4 regions of the Alteromonas lipotrueae genome follow, and region 3 is predicted to be linked to each of the others. Evidence: predicted binding sites of a transcription regulator. Region 3 holds the regulator's gene; each other region holds the start of a gene.
The links. Region 3 encodes FNR, which switches genes on or off when oxygen is low (the NO sensors DNR and NnrR bind a similar motif). Its sites were predicted from a motif close to TTGATCTAGATCAA; they were not measured.
Positions count from the first base shown of each region.

Region 1: KYS23_RS12815 (cytochrome ubiquinol oxidase subunit I) is a predicted target of FNR. The motif match lies at 1,068-1,081, and genes of this name have one in related genera.
Region 2: KYS23_RS09610 (PRC-barrel domain-containing protein) is a predicted target of FNR. The motif match lies at 2,549-2,562, and genes of this name have one in related genera.
Region 4: atpD (F0F1 ATP synthase subunit beta) is a predicted target of FNR. The motif match lies at 1,722-1,735, and genes of this name have one in related genera.

Region 1 is NZ_JAESDJ010000008.1:143,296-147,238, reverse strand. It holds gene KYS23_RS12825 (sigma-54 interaction domain-containing protein) at 1-43, opposite strand, end outside; gene KYS23_RS12820 (Tll0287-like domain-containing protein) at 256-873, shown strand; gene KYS23_RS12815 (cytochrome ubiquinol oxidase subunit I) at 1,286-2,866, shown strand; gene cydB (cytochrome d ubiquinol oxidase subunit II) at 2,863-3,943, shown strand, end outside.
Region 2 is NZ_JAESDJ010000005.1:251,917-255,859, forward strand. It holds gene KYS23_RS09595 (LysR family transcriptional regulator) at 1-645, opposite strand, end outside; gene KYS23_RS09600 (rhodanese-like domain-containing protein) at 719-1,069, opposite strand; gene KYS23_RS09605 (ArsR/SmtB family transcription factor) at 1,257-1,598, shown strand; gene KYS23_RS09610 (PRC-barrel domain-containing protein) at 1,639-2,382, opposite strand; gene KYS23_RS09615 (MaoP family protein) at 2,649-3,008, opposite strand; gene KYS23_RS09620 (hypothetical protein) at 3,398-3,565, shown strand; gene KYS23_RS09625 (LysR family transcriptional regulator) at 3,694-3,943, shown strand, end outside.
Region 3 is NZ_JAESDJ010000004.1:108,274-112,216, forward strand. It holds gene uspE (universal stress protein UspE) at 1-794, opposite strand, end outside; gene fnr (fumarate/nitrate reduction transcriptional regulator Fnr) at 892-1,632, opposite strand; gene KYS23_RS07465 (sulfite exporter TauE/SafE family protein) at 1,682-2,341, opposite strand; gene ccoS (cbb3-type cytochrome oxidase assembly protein CcoS) at 2,328-2,543, opposite strand; gene KYS23_RS07475 (heavy metal translocating P-type ATPase) at 2,545-3,943, opposite strand, start outside.
Region 4 is NZ_JAESDJ010000004.1:341,698-345,640, forward strand. It holds gene KYS23_RS08380 (hypothetical protein) at 1-73, opposite strand, end outside; gene KYS23_RS08385 (hypothetical protein) at 191-493, opposite strand; gene KYS23_RS08390 (hypothetical protein) at 766-975, opposite strand; gene KYS23_RS08395 (YceK/YidQ family lipoprotein) at 1,111-1,437, opposite strand; gene atpD (F0F1 ATP synthase subunit beta) at 1,834-3,243, shown strand; gene KYS23_RS08405 (F0F1 ATP synthase subunit epsilon) at 3,233-3,622, shown strand; gene KYS23_RS08410 (AtpZ/AtpI family protein) at 3,627-3,943, shown strand, end outside.

The DNA.
Region 1 (3,943 bases), on a different contig from region 3:
GATGATTGATGAAAATAGCGGGTTTATCGATGGCGTCTATCATGGCTTGAACAATCGAGATATTCATGTAACAGCTTCACCTAGCAATACGGGCTGGGTATGCATGACGTATGCACACAATTCGAACCCACAAGATAACTAATCTAGGTTTAAGGTATCACATTGGCACGCGCCTTGTAGGTCTGTTGATGAACAAGTGTGTAACTTCAAACCCAACATATGTAGGTGGGTAACTCTCCGGTACGAGGAAAAAAAATGAAAATGACATTAACGGTTGGTGTAATAGGTGGATTACTTTTGTCAACTGGGCTGTCGGCCAAAACTCTGCAGCCGCAAGACAGCTTAGCGACACAACAGGAAACGGAAGCCGTCATACTAGCAGGACCCGAAGGCAAGTTAAATCAAGCACGTACCAATGCTAAAGCATTGGGTGGTGCTTTAAAAGCACGGCTGCAACAAGCGATAGCTAAGGGCGGTTTAGAAGAAGGTGTAGAAGCATGTTATGTGGCCGCTGGGCCTATCGCGCAAGCACTCAAGAAGGATGGTTGGACCGTGGGGCGCACCGCGCTGCGGGTGCGTAATCAAGACAACCAACCAGATGGATGGGAAGAAACCCAATTGCACGAGTTTGCAGATGCCTTATCTAAGCAATTGCCTATGCCGTTAGAGGCATCACGTTGGAATGAGGAAACCGGTGAATTACGCTATATGTCAGCGATTGTTACGGGGCAAGTGTGTACGGCTTGTCATGGCAATAACGTGGATCCTGCGGTGTTAGGTATTATTAGGGAAAAATACCCTGAAGACACCGCAACGGGCTTTGCGCCAGGAAGTTTAAGAGGTGCTTTTACACTTACCTATTCACCCGAATAGCCTTTTCTTTTTTCAAGGAAATGCAACGTGTCTTTACCGGCATCCGTTAACGGCACGCCATGCATTTTTTCCTGCATTCCCCACCTTTCCTGTAAACGCCCCACTCTCAAACCTTTCCGCTACTGCTCATATCACTTTTTTGTGTCAAAAATGGCACTGATTGACATTTTTGGCGCATTCTCCTCTCATCTTGTTTGAGGTGGATCAAGGCGGTAAATCCAACTTGATGGAATAATTGCGCCGCATGGTAGGGAATACAGGTGGTGATGGGCAATCGTGCCATAGCTGGCGCAAAGCTTGCTAAACCTCCTTCAGAAGTACAAGTCTTACGGTGCGGCCTTATTTTTAAGGTTATTGATTTAAAAGAATTTTAGCGGCTTGCCGTACTGTTTTTTAACTAGGGAGAAAACCCATGAGCGATACGTTAGTCGAGCTATCGCGGTGGCAATTTGCGCTAACTGCGATGTTCCACTTTATATTTGTGCCCTTAACCTTAGGGTTGAGTTTCATGCTTGCCATTATGGAATCCGTTTATGTAATGACAGGCAAAGAAATTTACAAACAAATGACTCAGTTTTGGGGCAAGTTGTTTGGTATTAACTTCGCCATTGGTGTGGCTACCGGGCTCACTATGGAGTTCCAATTCGGAATGAATTGGTCATACTATTCTCACTATGTTGGGGATATTTTTGGGGCACCGCTGGCTATTGAAGGTCTGATGGCGTTCTTCCTAGAATCTACTTTTGTTGGGCTGTTCTTCTTCGGCTGGGATAAAATGTCAAAGGGAAGGCATTTAATGACCACTTGGTTAGTGGCTATTGGCTCTAACTTCTCAGCACTATGGATCCTCATTGCCAACGGCTGGATGCAATACCCTATAGGGGCTGAATTCAATTTTGAAGCCATGCGCATGGAAATGACAAGCTTTGCTGAGGTTATCTTTAACCCGGTAGCACAAGTTAAGTTTGTGCATACTGTTTCAGCTGGTTACGTAACGGGGGCCATGTTTGTATTGGCTATTTCGAGTTACTACTTACTAAACCATAAGCATATTGCCTTCGCTCGACGTTCCTTTGCCATTGCTGCGAGTTTTGGCTTAGCGGCTACCTTGTCAGTTATTGTGCTTGGTGACGAAAGTGGCTACGAATTAGGAGAAGTGCAAAAAGTAAAATTGGCAGCGGTTGAAGCGGAATATGAGACCCATCCAGCACCTGCGCCTTTTACTGTATTTGGTATTCCTAATGATGACAAAGAAGAAACCGAATACGCACTTCAAATTCCTTGGGCGATGGGCATTATTGCTACTCGTTCACTTACTGAGGAAGTTAAAGGCTTAAAAGACATTAAAGCAGAAAACCGCTTACGTATTCTTGATGGTATTAAAGCGTACGGTTTGCTCGATAGTGTTCGAGATGGAACGGCTTCAGCAGAAGAACTCGCGCTGTTTGAGGCACACAAAGATAATATGGGTTACGCCATGTTGTTAGAGCCATTTACGGACGATGTAACACAGCCTTCTGAAGCAGCCTTACAAAAAGCAGTGGATTACAGTATTCCTCAAGTTGCCCCCTTATTTTGGAGTTTCCGCTTAATGGTGGCATCAGGCTTTATTATGTTAGCTGTGTTCTTAGCTGCCTTCTACTACAGCACCCAACATAAAATTACGCAGCCTCGCTGGTTATTAAAAGCTTCATTGTATAGCTTGCCGCTTCCTTGGGTGGCGTGTGAAGCCGGTTGGTTTGTGGCTGAGTTTGGTCGCCAGCCTTGGTCTATTGCAGAGATTTTACCGGTGCATGCGTCAACGTCTAATTTGTCTATCTCTGACATTGTCACTACGTTAGTCGCTTACTCAGCGTTTTACACTGTGATGTTCATTGTTGCCTTCTACTTAATGAAGAAATTTGCCAAAAAAGGGCCAGTGCCCCCTGAAGATAACCATAGTGATGAAGATGACGATTTAATCGACTTTGATGCAAAAGGAGCAAACGCATGATTGATTATGAATTTCTTCGCGTAGCCTGGTGGTGCCTTATTGGTGTGTTGTTGATTGGTTTCGCAGTAACCGATGGGTTCGATTTAGGTGTAGGTTCATTGCTGACCATTATTGGTAAAACAGACAAAGAACGTCGCGTAATGATTAATACCATTGGGCCGCATTGGGATGGAAACCAAGTGTGGTTCATTACGGCTGGTGGTGCCATTTTTGCAGCATGGCCGATGATTTATGCTACTGCTTTTTCTGGCTTTTACTTAGCCCTAGCACTAACGCTTATTGCGCTTTGGATGCGCCCAATTGGATTTGATTATCGCAGTAAATTGCCAAATGCTCAGTGGCGAAAAGCATGGGATTGGGCGTTATTTGCTGGCGGTTTCATCCCTGCGCTTATTTTTGGCGTGGCATTTGGTAACTTGTTATTAGGTGTGCCGTTTGAATTCGACAACACGCTTAAATCAACGTACACCGGCTCTTTCTTTGGGTTGCTTACCCCATTCGCTTTGTTGTCTGGGTTGTTGTCAGTGGCTATTTTACTTAATCACGGCGCAGCATGGTTACAAATGAAAACGGATGGTTTCATTGAATCTAGAGCACGTGTAACGTCGTTTATACTGAGCCTAGTGGCAGTAGTCTTATTCCTGATTGCCGGTGCGTGGGTAGCATTTGGGTTAGATGGTTTTGTTATTACCTCTACCGTAGATGCCTTAGCCACCTCGAATCCAATGAAAAAAGAAGTCGCTATTGAAGCGGGCGCATGGATGACGAACTACTCACGATATCCATGGATGATTATTGCGCCTGTTTTAGGTGTGTCAGCAGGGCTCGCATGTGCCATGTTTTCTCGCAAAGGAAACGCAGGGATGGCATTTGTTTCAAGTGCACTGCTGATTACTGGCGTTATATTAACTGCGGGCTTCTCAATGTTCCCGTTCTTGATGCCCAGTATCACTATGCCGGAAGCTAGCCTTACGGTATGGGATGCCACCTCTAGTCACTTAACCCTAAATATCATGTTTATTGTGGCTTGTATCTTTGTGCCTATCATCTTGTGCTATACCGCCTATGGCTACTATG
Region 2 (3,943 bases), on a different contig from region 3:
GCGTTGCTCAGCGCCAAGCCAACCTGCATCAACTTTACGTTCAGCCGATGAATCCCTTACTACAATTTGACGATGCGACTTCAAATCTTCTAGTGTTAACGCACGGTCGAGAGCGTGCAAAGGATGATCGACATGCGCTACAGCGGCAAAGTCTATCTCGCATAAATCTTCACTGAATCCGCCGGGGTAGGGGAAAGGTGAAATCGCGATATCGACATTGCCACTATCAAGCAAGGAGTTAGCGCCGCTTAACACGGTTTCTTCAATCTCGATACGTAGAAGAGGAAATTCTTCAGACACTTTGCTCAATACATTATAAAGTAAGTCTGATGGGAAAATGATATCAACAGCGATGCGAAGAAGGGTTTCGGTTCCCGCTTGTAAGCTAGCCGCTACAGCTTCTAACTTCTGAGCTTCATTTAATACAAACGCCGCTCGCCGATACATTAACTCGCCTTGAGGAGAGAGTTTTACTTTACGCCCACTGTTTTCAAACAGCACAACGCCAATGGCGTTTTCTAACTTTTGAACTGCGTGATGCACACTAGATTGGCTCTTGTGCACTAATGCGGCAGCTTGATTGAAGCCTCCCGCATCAACCACTGCCTTAAACATGCGCCACTGTTCTAACGTAGATTTTAACATCCGCGAGCTCTAATCGATTATTCTGTCACAGTATAGCGCGGTTATACCACAAGCGGCCAGAGGCTGTCAGCGCTTATGCGTCGGTGGCTTGCTTAATATCGCTAATTGAACACGTTACCACGCTCACGTTGTCATACCCCATGTTCATTAGCTGTTCGGCAGCTAACTTAGCACGAATGCCTGAGGCGCAATGAATATAGATTGGAAATTTGGCATCTTTACATTTTTCGATAACTTTCATCTCAAGTACGCCACGAGGAATATTTAACGCAGCTTCTACAGGGCTAGAAGCTGCCTCTGCGGGTTCACGAACATCTAGTAATAACCCATGATTAGAAGATATTTCCTGCATTGCTTCTTTAGCCGTTATACAACGAATGGGGAAAGGGATATTGGCGATTCTAGTACTGATATCAATTAACATTGAGGCACCTTGAAGAATAATAATAAGTTTACTATATAAGGAATGCGCTATATTTTCTACCTTCTGCTTTTATTATATTTTTATAAAAAAGTGACATTGAGTTTTGGCGTTCACCGCTATAGTAGTATACTTTAGTATAAGGTGGCAGGGTGGTAGCCTGTTTACGTAACTTTATAAGTGAGTTGTTATGACTGATAATTTAGCCGTTGATGATTTATCTGTGAATATGAGCGAAATGGCTCAATATACAATGGAAGCTGAGCTTTATCTTAAGCAGTTGGCAAATAAAACCCGTTTAATGGTGTTGTGTTCTTTAATGGACAAAGAGTTATCTGTTACTCAAATGTTAGACCATGTAGACGTTTCACAGCCAGTAATTTCACAGCATCTAGCACTATTAAGAGAATCTAAAATGGTGGCCACACGCCGAGACGGACAAACCATTTATTATCGATTGGCCGATGAAAGGGTGAAGCAAACCATAGGCTTGCTCCACAAGTTCTTTTGCGCTCAGAACGACTTAACTTAACTGATAGTTAATCGCTCTTGTTCGAATTGTACTCGTCCAGCTAGACAAGTTTAGCGTTTGCCACCAATGCCTCTACATATGCAGCGTCACTCAATTTATCAAGGTCAACTTCCGGTCTAGCCATCAATCCCTCGTGGGTTAGGTCGACAGAGACATTGTGAGAAGACCAATCAATTTTCCTGATGTCAGAGGGCAGTACTGCAAGCTTTTTACCACCAGGAAGCCAGTTATTTGTATCAACCACTAACAACTGAATCTGCCACCCCTCAGTATCAAACACGAAATCGCTAATATGTCCTACATTATCATCTTGGGTTGCCACTTCGTAACCACTGACTTCTCCGCAAGCCCGTAAGTGATTTTCAGGTTTATTTTCTAGTTCTTCTTTACCCATGGCCGTTAACTCAGGATCGGCTAGTTGATTGGGATGAGCGAAATCGCCCCAAGCGCCAGGGCCTATCCAGTAATAACCATAACCAAAGTAACGAAATAATGTTTCTTCAAATTCTCTTGAAACAGGTTTATGTTCGTCAATTGATGGGCTGTTTTTAAGCGTGTCTGCAGTCATGGAAACATCCACGGTTTCTTCTTCTTGATCCAAGCGTGTGACCGAAATAGGTGATATCACCACTTTCCTGCTAAGGGGAAGCCATGTATTCGTATCGGCAACCACATACCTCACGACGAAATCTTTATCGTCAAACAATATATCTCGTACGCCGCCTATGTCCTTATCGGTAGCATGAATTGAAAAATGTTTAATCTGTTTATATGACACAATCATCGCTGCGCCTCCTTTGCCTTGTGGCTTGGGTAATTCATTAGATATTGTTCTACTATTTTTCAACAGCGTGGTTTGCGTAAAATAGCAATTTCACAATGCTAAGTTATTAATATAGAACCATCTGTTTGAACATTACAAATATGCAAAGATTTGTTCGAGCGCAATCTAGATATGGATCAACAAAGTGGGGAATAACGGGGCATATCACAAATAAAATCAACCAGCCCGATTGGCACCAAGCTGGTTGAGGCGATGTTGAGTTGTAATTAGGCTACATCGAATGCTTCATCACTGTAATCTTCATCGTAATCAGATTGGTTACTCGCGGCGCTGCTATGCAGTGTATAGAAATGTTTCTTGCCTCGAGACAAGCGTACATACTTGCCCCAAGTGCGCTCAACAGTATTGTCAGCTTCCACTTTACCATTAATAAAGTCTAGAAAATGGCGCTCATCATCCGTCTCTGGTGCTAACTCTCCACATTCCAGTGCCAGCAGGGTTTTTCCATAACCGGTTAGTATATCTGCCTCACCAATACTGAAATCGCCAGATTTTCGAAAGCCATAAGGAAATTTTTGTCTATCTATAAAAGGTTTTTGAGAAACGCGGATTGATAAATTTTTCATGGTTGTACCCAGCATTGAGTTGTCTTCAAGCGAACTTTTAAGACAAAAGAATCAGAACATAAAACAAAACATTTTTTCCTTATCAATAAAAAATTTTGTTGGAAAATATAAAGTGTAAATATGTACGAGTTTGTGGGGTGTAAAAAAGTGTGTGTGTGTAAAGATTTTTTCTTTTAATTTTATATAAGGTTATGAATATAATGTAATTTTGCTGTTTTTTTGATTCAGCATTGAAGAGGTGCCTGGGCGTAGGTGAATTGAGGGGATAATGCGAAATACGTGAGCGAAACCCACTATAAAAAATTATTGTCGCAACGATGATAAAAATTCGTTTTCTATTTTTGGTGCCAAGACAATAATGACGAAGTGGCAATAACCTAGAGATAGACATGAGTAAAGACTATCGTTACCAAAGTGAAGAATTGGACTCGGTAGAAGAGGAAGACTTTCACACCAAGAAGGTGAGCGCTAAGCGCCACCAAAGCGTAAAGAACAAACAAAATCGTGACTTACAACGTCGAGAGAAACAGCGCCGTTTGATGCACGAAGGCAGTTAATACGCTTCTTAGTTGAAAATAAATACAGCGCACTGCTTTTATAGCATTGCGCTGCTGTGCTTTTGTGTTTACATGCCGTATTATCTGTGACAGTTTACAATCACTTATTTATCGGTTTTGTAAGAAGCATGGATATACGCTTTCTCACCACATTTATTGAAGTTGCAAAAACCCGACATTTTGGCAAAGCAGCTGAAAATCTTTATCTAACGCAATCTGCGGTAAGTGCGCGGATCAAGTTGCTAGAAGAATATTTTCATACCACGCTATTCATACGCCAGCGCAATAGTATTCAGCTAACCCAATCGGGTGAAAAGCTGTTGCCGTATGCACGCCAACTTTGCAGTACGCTTAATGAAGCTAAGCAAGAGCTACAAA
Region 3 (3,943 bases):
ATGATCACAAGTTCGGCATCGATATCTTTGGCTATTCTTGGAATGACTTTTTCAGGAAGCCCCTCTTTCACATAACAGCGCTCGCTATCGATAGCATACTTTTCGCTGTGTGTGTTCATCTCGAGTTCGTGATGATGCTTTACCGCGTTGTTGTATGTGTCTGGGTCGAACTCAGGAACTTCAATAGCAATATTAAGCGGTGTAGCAGGGTAGCTGTTAACCAAATTTACGTTGCCGCTGAGTAATGCGGCATAATCGTTAGCAATAACTGTGATTTTGTCGTTGAGTAGCGCATGTTCGTCGTCTTCACTGCCTACATTTACCGCCGCAATAATTTCGCCGTTTTCAGGCCATTCATGTTCTTTAACCAACAATACGGGGGAGGGGCATTTTCTAAGGAGATGCCAGTCTGTAGGAGTAAAAATAACGGAGGCTAAATCGTCATGGCGCTTGGTTGCTTTTACAACCAAGTCTATATTGTTATCTATTACGTAATGCACAACAGCTTCAAAGGCACGGTTATTCCACTCAACAACAATATCGGTTTTTTCAAACCCTAAATCGCTAAGGATTTTCCGTAACCAACCCGCATGTTCCTTAGTGACCGCATCGCGCATAGCTTCACGATCATCAGGGCTAAGCATGGTTGTCATATCGTAAGATAAGTCGTAAACCACCAGCATGGCGGTGACAGAGGCACCTGTCTTTTTGGCAAGTTCATATGCACGGCTAAGCGCAGGTTGGGTATCTCTATCGGCTTCAATGACCGCTAAAATACGTTCATACTTAATCATAACCCCTCCAAACATTTTTAGATTTTTGGTTGCTACAATTTAAGTGTAATACCTATTTGCTATTACGTAACTTGTTTTAGATCAAAAGCTTTGAAGATTAGCTATTACAGGCGATATTAGGTGCAACCACAGACGTTAAACGTTGTGACATCTCATCAAAATCTAAAATAGTGATGAGTTTACCGTCCACTTGGATAATATTTTCTTTTTGAAAACGGCTTAATAAGCGGCTAATGGTTTCAATAGTTAGACCAAGATAGTTCCCAATTTCATTTCGGGTCATGGTTAGGTGAAATTCTTTATTTGAAAATCCACGTTCTTCGAAACGTTGAGAAAGCTGAGAGAGGAAATACAATAGACGTTCTTCCGCTGAGCGCTTATTAAGCAACATCATGAGGTCATGATCTTGTTTAATTTCCGCACTCATGAAACTCATTATTTGATGTCTTAACTTCGGAAATTGAACCGACATCTCATCAAGCGTCTCATACGGTAATTCGCACACCATGGCGGTTTCTAATGCCTGGGCATAGCTTTGGTGCTTGTTTTCCCGTAATGCATCGAAGCCGATAATATCGCCAGGGAAGTGAAAACCTGTAATCTGCTCTTCACCATCTGAATTGGTGACGAAAGACTTAAAAGAGCCCGTGCGTACTGCGTAAAGAGAGTTAAATGTATCTCCCGACTTTACCAGCAAATCACTCTTGTGAAGGGGTTTCTTTCGCTCAATAATATCATCTAAAGATTCAATCTCAGTCTTGTTTAGCGCAACGGGTAAACACAAGTGGCTGAAACTGCAATTTTGACAATGAATTGAGAATTGGCTTCCTTTGCTCATAAGTTCAAACTATAAATAGGGTCGACTTAATATAATCTTACTCTTTTGTTTATGAAATTGCTGCATAAATTAAAAAGAGAGCGTAAATAGCCAATATTCCAGAAAAGCATTGTCTTACCACGGGGTGCCTGAAACCGGCTATTAGGTACTGACTACCTGCGCTTGCCGCCAGCAAAGTGGGCAGAGTACCTAACCCAAAAAATAGCATAATGGCAGCGCCGTCAACGGCCGAGCCTGATGCTAATGACCACGTTAACGTGGAATAGACCAACCCGCAGGGAAGCCAGCCCCATATAAAACCATAGGGTAGTGCATAAACCGGGCTTTTGAATGGAAGAAATCGTTTAGATAAGGGCTGAATAGCTTTAAATAACCCGCGCCCCATAGCTTCAATATAATTCAAGCCTTGCCACCACTTTCCCAAATAACACGCTAAAAGCACCAGCATAACGCCACTAATCAAAGATAAAACGGGTTTAGCGATAGGCACAAATTCGGTTGCCATTTGGCCGACAGCGCCTGTAATAGCACCGGCTAATGTGTAGCTGAGGATACGGCCAAAATTATAGGCAAGGGTGTAGGGTAAAGCAGGTTCATTACTTGGCGTTACCGTGCGTAGTGCCGCAACAATACCGCCACACATGCCAACACAATGCACTCCGCCAGCAATTCCAATGAAAAAGGCAGAGAATATATTAACCTCTGTCATCAGTTTCTTTACGTTGTTGTAACTGCTTTCGCTGCTCGGCTAGCTTCTTTTCATCACCTGATAAATCATCATCAAACAAAATGCTATAGCCCTGTCTATCAAGGTCTTCAAACTGATTGGTTTTAACCGCCCAGAAAAAGATAACCAGCGCCAACGCAACAATGATGATAGCGATGGGAATTAAGACGTAAATGATACTCATGTTATTTACTTAATAACCTCGTTGAATTGGTGACCACAATAATACTACTCAGTGACATGCCAACCACGGCCATCCAGGGAGAGAGTAAACCCGACACCGCAAAAGGAAGAATGATTATATTGTAACCTACTGACCATGCGATGTTTTGCTGAATTTTACGCTTTACCTGTTTAGCCACTGAAAATAAGGTTGGTACCGACAGCAAGCTGTCTCCCAGCAAAATAACATCTGCCGCTGTTTTGGCTACATCGGTGGCGTTTCCTACCGCAACCGCCACATCTGCACTTGCAAGAACAGGGGCATCGTTTATACCGTCGCCCATCATCATGACTTTGCGGCCTTGCTTTTGTAACGTATGCACCTGAGAATACTTTTGCTCAGGCGATAGGCCACCTTTCGCTAAATTGATAGGTAAGCTGGCAGTAAGTGCATTAACATTATTTTGTGTATCACCACTTAACACCACCAATTGATGTGCATTCAGTGCGTTGAGTGTCGCTAAGGCATCTTGACGCAAGCTATCATTGACGCAGAACGCCGCCATTAATACACCGTCGGCACACAAAAACACATTTGCCGGTATGTCTACCTTAGAGGTGGTTGGTAAGTTACAAAATACGGCTGAGCCCATAGTAAAAACTACGTTGTTTATCTCACCACTAATGCCACCACCTGGTGTAACGGTAAATCCGTTCATGCTATTAGGTGGGGTTTTATTTTGTGACTTAACATTATCGCTGTCGAAGGCACGCGCAATAGGGTGCTCAGAACGAGACTCTAACAATGCGGTGAGCGCCATTACCTGCACCGGATCTACCCCTTTAGCAAACCAGCGCTGTTGCAACGAGAACTTGCCTTCGGTTAGTGTGCCGGTTTTATCAAGGGCAATAGTATCAATATCGTTGAGTTGCTCTAACGCATCTGCACGCTTTAACAAAATGCCCTGACGATTTAGCTTTGCCATGGCACAGGTTAACGCTGACGGTGTGGCTAAGCCAAGGGCACAAGGGCACGTTGCCACTAATACCGAGATGGTGATCCAAAACGCTTCTTCACTGCCCACAAACGACCAATAACTGTACGTTAAAGCCGATATCAACAACACCGAGAACACAAAATAACGGGAAAAGTTATCGGCAATTTGCGCGGCTTTTGGTTTACTTGCCATGGCGCTAGCCTGCAAACGTACTATTTGGTTGACTAAGGCATGCTTTAAGCTTTGGGTTACTTTAACCGTTAGTGTACCATCTTGATTTACTGTACCACCATAAACTACATGGCTGGCCGATTTACTTACGGGGTTAAATTCTCCCGTTAACATAGACTCATCAACCGCAGCAGTGCCGTCTAGCACGATACCGTCTACAGGGATGGTCTCACCGGGCTTTATTAATACAACA
Region 4 (3,943 bases), 230 kb from region 3:
TAATTTGTGGGTAGCCTTGAAATCCTTTCTTTACCCTTTTAGCAATGCGTTTTGTCGATTTATCTAAATTCATAATAGCTCTGGTAGGTCATTGTTCTAATGTTCAAAGCATTACATGTAACCTGTTCAATGTCGCAGGTTATTTACTAATAAATACCTAATTCACGGTAACTGGCATAACTGTTGGCTATTAAAAGTGGGTTATTATGAACAAGAAAGCTGATACAACGACGGCAAGACCCACCAATGCACACCATGCATTACTGTGCTGATTACTACTACGGCCACCAAAATTTCGGCCTTCACTTTCCCGTCCGTTCTCACTTTCTGAGCGCCGTAGATTATTTTGTTTTGGGTATCCGCCAAACGTGACCGCTTTGCAAATAGGCCAACCTACCCAATAGCAAACTGTCCAAAAAAACAATTCAATAATTAGGTAACCAGCTGCCCTGAAGAGACCTTTGGCTACTTCCCCTACAATAACTTCTTCCATCATCATTCCCACGTGTATGTGACGCAGTTTGAGCCGCTTATAGATGCTTCTAGGTGAATTGAAAGCGACACGCCCGCTGCATTTAGCTTAAGAGCAGCATAAGCAATAACTGCTTTGCTGACAAAGAGTGAGGTGTAACGAGATATGTTGCGTGTCTTTCTAGGTGTAGTCTTTCTAGGCGTAACCTAGAAGCTCAGAAATGAACGTATAAGTTGATGCTACAAAAATGCGCTAAACGAAAGCTTTAGCGGGCATGCTTCGTTAATCCAAGGTTATGTTTTTGACGTTTGCACATCGTTTTTTAGTACCAGTACGATTAGCAATATAATTGCTAACGGCGGCACGAGTGCAGCAAAGAAAGCTACGACAGCGGTAAGAATAGGCGATTGGGTTTTTCGTTTTCCTAAGTAATAGCCAAGCGCAGCCATGAGTAAAGCAAAGGCAACAATAACTTGCCCTAACAATGTCACATTAATATTCATAACAAGCGTTCCATTTTATCATCTTAGTAAAATCAACCTTAGCGGAGGCGATGGTCGTCTTACCATCGCCTTTACGTAAAGTTGAGTATTTTTACACGAGGAGCTAAATGATAAAGAAGCGAGTGAAAGTGTAGTTTAGTTAACGTTAATGCTGCCTTTGTCTATCTGTTGTACTGCGGTGTATGGAATAACAATAGTGTCAGCCACAATAGAAAACGCGGCATCAATAACAAAGAAAGGGACATTCCCAAACGTAGAACCGATATTTTCACGTCGGCTTGGTTCACCGTTTAACAAACATACATTGTATGAAAAACCGCTATATACACGAGGTATTTCTTCGCAGTAACTTTTCTTACCTTGATGTTCAATTTGAACATGGTTGTTGTCAGGAGAAATTGTTTTCACAGTGGCACAAGAGCAACATGCTAAAGATAAGATGGCGAGAGGTAAAACTTTCATATAGTACTAATTCCATTTATTAAGTAAGCATTATCAAACTAATGCTGATTTCATCAAACGTTCCATTAATCACCGGCACCATTAATCACCGGTCACCTTAGCGAACGGCAATGAGGGGTATCATTGCCCGGCCCAATACCCGATTAAGATACCCGACTAAAATTCACGACAAAGGCATGAGTCATATTCATTTTTTAATGTTATCACTGCCTGGAGTTCATATTCAAATCCGATGCAGTTTAATCATTAAACTGTTATGTATTTAAATCAAACATTCAAAATGTTTGATAAAGGTCAAATTGTTCAATAAATAAACGGCGTATTCTATTGGTGTGATAGCATCTTTTATTGAGCGAGCATCAAGTGACACATTCAACCAAAGAACAAATAGATGCGATGCATGTTGGCGTTATTGTGGCGGTAAGAGGGAGTATTGTTGATATCCGTTTTACTAATCAACTGCCAGACATCCACACCATCATTTACGCTAATGACGGTAAAATAACGTTAGAAGTGGTTTCTCAACTCTCGGCAGAAAAGGTACGCACTATTGCGCTAACGCCTACCCAGGGCTTAGCTCGCGGTATGTTAGTAAAAAGTTCACAAGGCCCGCTAAAAGTGCCCGTTGGTCCTTCAATACTCACCAGAATGTTCAATGTGTTTGGTGAAGCTATTGATGGCAAACCCTTTATTAATAACACAGAGCGGCGCAGCGTTCATCAATCCCCTCCTCCCCTTGTTAGTATTTCCAGCCAGCTACAGATATTTGAAACCGGCATAAAAATCGTTGATGTTCTGTGTCCGCTTGAGCGAGGCGGAAAAGCGGGCCTATTTGGTGGCGCTGGCGTGGGCAAAACCGTTTTGCTCACCGAAATGATCCACAACATGGTAAGCCACCAACAAGGCGTAAGTATATTTTGCGGTATAGGCGAACGCTGCAGAGAAGGTGAAGAGCTTTATCGCGAGATGAAACAGGCTGGAGTGTTAGACAACATGGTTATGCTATTCGGGCAAATGAACGAACCTCCTGGAAGCCGCTTTAGAATAGGTCACAGCGCGCTAACCATGGCTGAGTACTTTCGTGATGACGAAAAGAAAGATGTGCTATTACTCATCGACAACATATTTCGATTTATTCAAGCGGGTTCTGAAGTGTCTGGCCTAATGGGCCAAATGCCATCACGAATGGGTTACCAACCCACCCTCGGCACTGAATTATCAAGTTTAGAAGAACGTATCGCCAATACACAAAACGGTGCCATTACGTCTATTCAAGCAGTCTATGTACCTGCTGATGACTTTACCGATCCAGCAGCGGTGCATACTTTTTCTCACCTATCAGCAACCTTAGTACTATCACGCAAACGCGCTAGTGAAGGCTTTTATCCTGCCGTCGATCCGTTGCAGTCAAGTTCAAAACTAGCTACGCCTAATGTGGTTGGTGATAGACATTATCAAATAGCACAACAGGTTCGTCATATTCTTGCCCAATACAATGAATTAAAAGACATCATTGCCATGTTGGGGTTAGAACAGTTATCTAAAAGAGATCGAAATGTTGTGGCAAGAGCCCGTCGATTAGAGCGCTTTTTTACTCAACCATTTTTCACTACCGAGCAATTTACTGGCATGAAAGGAAAGTTCGTGACTATCGAACAAGCATTAGAAGGTTGCGAACGCATTTTAAGCGGTGAATTTGACGAGCATCCCGAAAGCGCGTTGTACATGATTGGCGATATTAATGACGCGATTAGCGGTCATAAAGCACCTAAAACAGCATCAGATGAGGCACATCATGCAGGTTAATATTCTTTTACCCAATCAAATATTTGCCCAGCTTTCAGGCATCAGCAATCTGATTGTTGAAACCCCTTCAGGAAGTTTTGGCATTCTGCCTCACCGTTTAGATTGTATCACCCCCTTGGTACCAGGAATTTTAACTTATCAATGTAATAACCAATCCCCGCAGTTTATTGCTATTGACCAAGGGGTGTTAGTGAAAACGGGAAAGCAAGTCTCTATTTCCGTTAGAAGAGCAATAAGTGGGAAATCCCTTGAAACCTTGCAACAAGCAGTTACCCAAGAATTTATTCATCTGGATGAAGAGCAACAAGCCCTGCGGGCTGTGTTAGCTAAGTTGGAAACCGGGTTTCTCAAACAATTTTCATCACTGTCTCAGCAGTAGCTTTATGGATAAACCACCCATTAAAGCTAAAAACAATAAAACGCCACGCTCACAGAACATGTCTCATCAAGTAGAAAAGAAAGTGGCATTAAAGTTATATGCTAAGCGCCATAAACACCCAGGCGTGTGGTTTGGATTAGGGTTAATGGGTATTGTGGGTTGGTCTGTAGCACTTCCCACACTTTTGGGTATTGCATTAGGCATTTGGCTTGAGGCCAGTATTAGTGATTCTCGCGCTTATACGCTTATATTTTTGCTGGCAGGGTTAACGTTGGGCTGTTTTATTGCGTGGAATTGGGTTAGCAAAGAGTATGCAGCAAT